2 regions of the Pandoraea sp. genome follow, and region 2 is predicted to be linked to the other one. Evidence: predicted binding sites of a transcription regulator. Region 2 holds the regulator's gene; the other holds the start of a gene.
The links. The regulator LexA, encoded in region 2, represses DNA repair genes until DNA is damaged. The targets are predictions, from matches to a motif close to ACTGTATNNNNATACAGT.
Positions count from the first base shown of each region.

Region 1: a site for LexA is predicted at 939-956, ahead of imuA (translesion DNA synthesis-associated protein ImuA). Genes of this name have one in related genera too.

Region 1 covers NZ_JAYRUC010000022.1:29,658-31,860, reverse strand. The annotation lists gene ACE3UG_RS17240 (Nramp family divalent metal transporter) at 1-762, opposite strand, end outside; gene imuA (translesion DNA synthesis-associated protein ImuA) at 971-1,849, shown strand; gene ACE3UG_RS17230 (DNA polymerase Y family protein) at 1,779-2,203, shown strand, end outside.
Region 2 covers NZ_JAYRUC010000015.1:112,962-115,164, reverse strand. The annotation lists gene ACE3UG_RS13870 (asparaginase) at 1-531, opposite strand, end outside; gene lexA (transcriptional repressor LexA) at 894-1,547, shown strand; gene ACE3UG_RS13860 (hypothetical protein) at 1,728-2,192, shown strand.

The sequences.
Region 1 (2,203 bases), on a different contig from region 2:
TTCGCCGCGTTCGCCGCGTTTGCCGCGTTCGCCGCCGACGACCCGTCGCGTCTGCACGACCGACGAATGCAGGTACAGGTTGTGCGGCATGATCGTGGCGCCGACGATGCCGAGCGCCAGTACGAGGGCATCGTGCCGGTCGTGGCTGGGTACACCGGGGACGAGCCCGGCGGCCACCGCGTGCCAGTCGGGCGGCACCATCGCCACTTGGGCGACGAAGCAGAAGGCCATCGTGCCGATCAACCCGAAGACGATGGCTTCTATCTGGCGGAAGCCTTTGCCTTGCAGACCGAGCACGATCATCGTGTCGAGCGCGGTGAGAGCGATGCCCCAGGCGATCGGCACGCCGAGCAGCAGCTTGAAGGCGAGCGCGCAGCCGAGGACTTCGGCGATATCGCAGGCGATGATCGAAATCTCGGCGGTGATCCACTGGATGAGGCGCCCCGCGCGACCGTAGCGGTCGTAGCTGGCCTGCGCGAGATCGCGCCCCGCGACCAGTCCCAGCCGTGCCGCGAGCATCTGAAGAAAGATGGCCGCAAGGCTCGATAGCGCCACCACCCAGAGCAATGCGTAGCCGAATTGCGACCCCGCCTGAATGTCCGTCGCCCAGTTGCCGGGGTCCATGTACCCGATGGCAATGAGCAGGCCAGGGCCCGCAAAGCGTTTGAGCTTGGTCCAGCGCGATGCGCGCGCGTCGATGACGATGCTGCCTTTGACTTCGGAGGGACAGAAGGGGGCAGTGGCAGTGGTGGGCAGCGGCATGAGGGAAGGGATTCGTTCAATGGCGCCAACGGTCGGGCTTGTTCATCCGGATTTCAGGCGCGTCTTGCCCGACGCTTGGGAGAACAGACCCTAGCAGGGCCGGCGCTCGCCCGCAAGCGGGATCGTGACGGTAGACGAGGGCGTGAATATCCCGTCAACAGCGTATGAACTGCTATACTGTACATTCATACAGTATTTTGCGTGTGCGATGACCCTGCCGCTTTCCACCTTGCCTGCCGGGCTGTGGCGTGCCAGTGAACTGGCGCATTGCCACCGCGCCGGCCACTCCACCGGCTTTGCCGCGCTCGACGCCGAACTGCCGGGCGCCGGGTGGCCGCGTGGCGCGGTGACGGAGTTGTTGAGCGAGCGTCTGGGCATCGGGGAGTGGCGGTTGCTGGCACCGGCGTTGCGCGATCTCACGCAAGCGGGCCAGCCGGTGATGGTGATTGCGCCGCCCATGCTGCCGTACGCGCCGGCGCTGGCGGGATGGGGGATCGATCTGCGCTGGCTCAGTGTCGTGATGCGTCCGGCGCATGCGGCACATGTGCAGCGTCAGGGGCCTCGGGCGCGTGGCGGGCGGAGCATGAGGACCGAGGATCGCGACATGCTCTGGTGTGCCGAACAGGCACTCAAAAGCGCGTGCTGCGGTGCTGTGCTCACCTGGCTGCCCGCTGCGACGCCCGAACAGATCCGGCGGCTTCAGGTCGCGGCCGGTGGCGGCGAGACACTGGCCTGGGTGATGCGTGGGGCCGCGGCCGCCGCGACAGCCTCGGCGGCACCGTTGAGGCTGGGACTTGCCGTCGGAGAGGGAAGTCGTCTCGGCGTGCAGTTCCACAAGCGTCGCGGGCCGCCTCGTCTCGAACCGCTCTGGCTGACGTTGCCCGCACCATATGCGCGCGTCCCGCAATCGGTGACGGGAGGCGCCGACGACGAGCAGCCGGCGCATCTCAGGCCCGATCCGGCACCTTCGTCTTCACCGTCCACGGTGTCTTTTGTTTCTGCTTCCGGAGTCTCGCATGGCTTGCTGGATCGCCCTGCATCTGCCGTATCTGGCACTCGAGATCGCCTCTGCGCCCACACCGGCTGATGCGCTGACCGACACGACGGTCGTGCTGGCGCAGTCGCGTGTCTGGCAGGCGAGTGACGCGGCGCGGGCGGCCGGGGTGCAACCCGGCATGCGCCGTGGCGGTGTGCTGGCGTTATTGCCGCAGGCACGATTTCACGATCGCGACGAAGCGGCCGAGACGGCCGCGCTCGAAGCGCTGGCGCTGGCGTTGCTGCGCTTCGGTCCCGACGTTGCCATCGCCGCGCCGCAATGCGTGCTGATCGACGCGGCACCGAGCCTGCGTCTTTTCGGCGGTCTGGCATCGCTGGTTGCGCAGGTGCACGAGAGTGCCGAGGCGCTCGGGCACCGGGCGTCGTTGGGCATTGCCGCCACGGC
Region 2 (2,203 bases):
GCTGTGAATCTGGTTGTTGAGGGCAACCATCACGCCGCGTCCAGCCGAAATCGGGTCGGTCGCCACGCGCACAGCGTTAAGCAGATTGAGCGGTCCGTCCGCAGAGAGCGCCGTCGCCGGTCGCATCGCCGCCGTCAGCACGACCGGCTTGCGACTGTTGACTGTGAGATGCAGGTAATACGCCGTTTCTTCCAGCGTATCTGTACCGTGCGTAATGACCGCACCGGCCACATCGGGCTGCGAGAGCAAGGCATTGACGCGTGCGGCCAGCTTCTGCCAGAGCGCCACGTTGATGTCCTTACTATCGATCTGCGCGACCTGTTCCGCGTGGATGTGCGCAACGCTACCCAGCGCCGGAACGGCCGCAAGCAGATCCTGAACGCCAAGCGCCCCGGCCTGGTAAGCGGAGGTGCGCGTCGCGTCGGCCGCGCTGCCCGCGATCGTGCCGCCCGTGGCGAGCAGCGCGATGCGCGGCAACTCGCCCGAGGACACGGTGTAATGAGGAATCGGGTTGAATGAAGGCAAAGTCATGCCACCGATTGTATCTAATACTGCTCGGCTTCCCAATTGCTGAAAGTATCGATCCCGGCGCAGCCGGCGAGATCGTGGACATGCCACGCCCAAATGACGCAAGCGCGCAAGCGTGCCGAACAAGGCGCTCAGTTCAAACACGCTCTCGAGCCGAAGCACGGTGGGCTCCCGCCATCGGATATCTCCAGACATCGATCGGAACGCCCGCTCAAACGAGCACTGGCCGAACACCGGCGCGGCGAAATGGGTCACAAGCAATCCCCGGCACAGCGAGAACTTCGCGCTTGACATGAAGTTTTCCCTTGCCTTTTTTTAAACACTGTACAAAAATACAGCCACCTGTGCTTCCATACAGTGATCCCATGATCAAACTTACCGCACGTCAACAGCAGGTCTACGAACTGATCCGACAAGCGATCGAGCGCTCCGGCTTTCCGCCCACACGCGCAGAGATCGCGGCCGAACTCGGCTTCTCCTCCGCCAATGCTGCGGAGGAGCACCTGCGGGCGCTGGCGCGCAAAGGGGTGATCGAACTGGCCGCCGGTCAATCGCGCGGCATCCGTCTCAAGCGTCTGGACGAAGCTGGCGGAGCGCATCAGTTCACGTTGCCCCATATGGGGCTGATGCAACTGTCGCTGCCGCTCGTCGGGCGCGTGGCTGCCGGTAGCCCGATCCTTGCGCAGGAACATATTGAACGCAACTTCCAATGCGATCCGAACATGTTCGCGCGCCAACCCGACTACCTGCTGAAGGTGCGCGGAATGTCGATGCGCGACGCAGGCATTCTCGATGGCGATCTGCTGGCCGTACAGAAGGCCGCCGATGCGCGCGAGGGCCAGATCGTCGTGGCGCGAATCGGCGACGATGTGACCGTCAAACGTTTTCACCGTGTGCCGGGGGGCGTCGAACTGATTGCGGAGAACCCGGACTTCGAGAACATCGATGTCAACGAAGGTAGCGGTGACTTTGCGCTGGAGGGGATTGCGGTCGGCTTGATCCGCAATAACGATCTCTAGGCGCGCCCTCGGGGATTGCGACTCGCGAGTGCATTCATCGCGCAGTCCCTGACGTTCTGAACATTTGCATTTCCGACTGCGCCGGGCTCGGTCCGGCGCCTGTGCCCTGCTTCGCCCGCGATTTGAGAAATACGTGGCAGGACGCGTCCCTCTGACCGGCATTGGAGAAAGGATCGCATCATGGCTCGACTCTTTGGTTTGCTGCGTACGTCATTTGGTCAAACGCGTGTCCGGGTGTCGTCGCAGGCACGGCTCTCGGCCGTGTACGGGCTGTCGGCCTTGTCCGGGCCGTTTGCCGCTGCACCGGCGATTGCGCGCTCCTACACCGTGCCTGCGCGAGCGCGCAGCACCGCCCTGCCCCGGACGCTCGCGGCCGCCGTGGCGTTGGCATCGCGTCGCGCGTGCCCCACCGGGAACGCCGTCAAAACATCGCGCAATGTGCGGGCCCTTCAACGGTGCGAAACGCTCGGCAGGCCGGGCAGGCACGCGGGCTACGAGGGCTTCAAGGACCACAAGGACCACGATGTGCGCGATGTGCGCGTGTATCGCGACGTGTCGCACATCGTGATGGTAGGCAGCATGGCCGATATCTGCCGCAAACTCGATCAGGCCGTCGGCGAGCAGTTCTGCCTGGCGGCGGTGTAGGCACTCAGGCA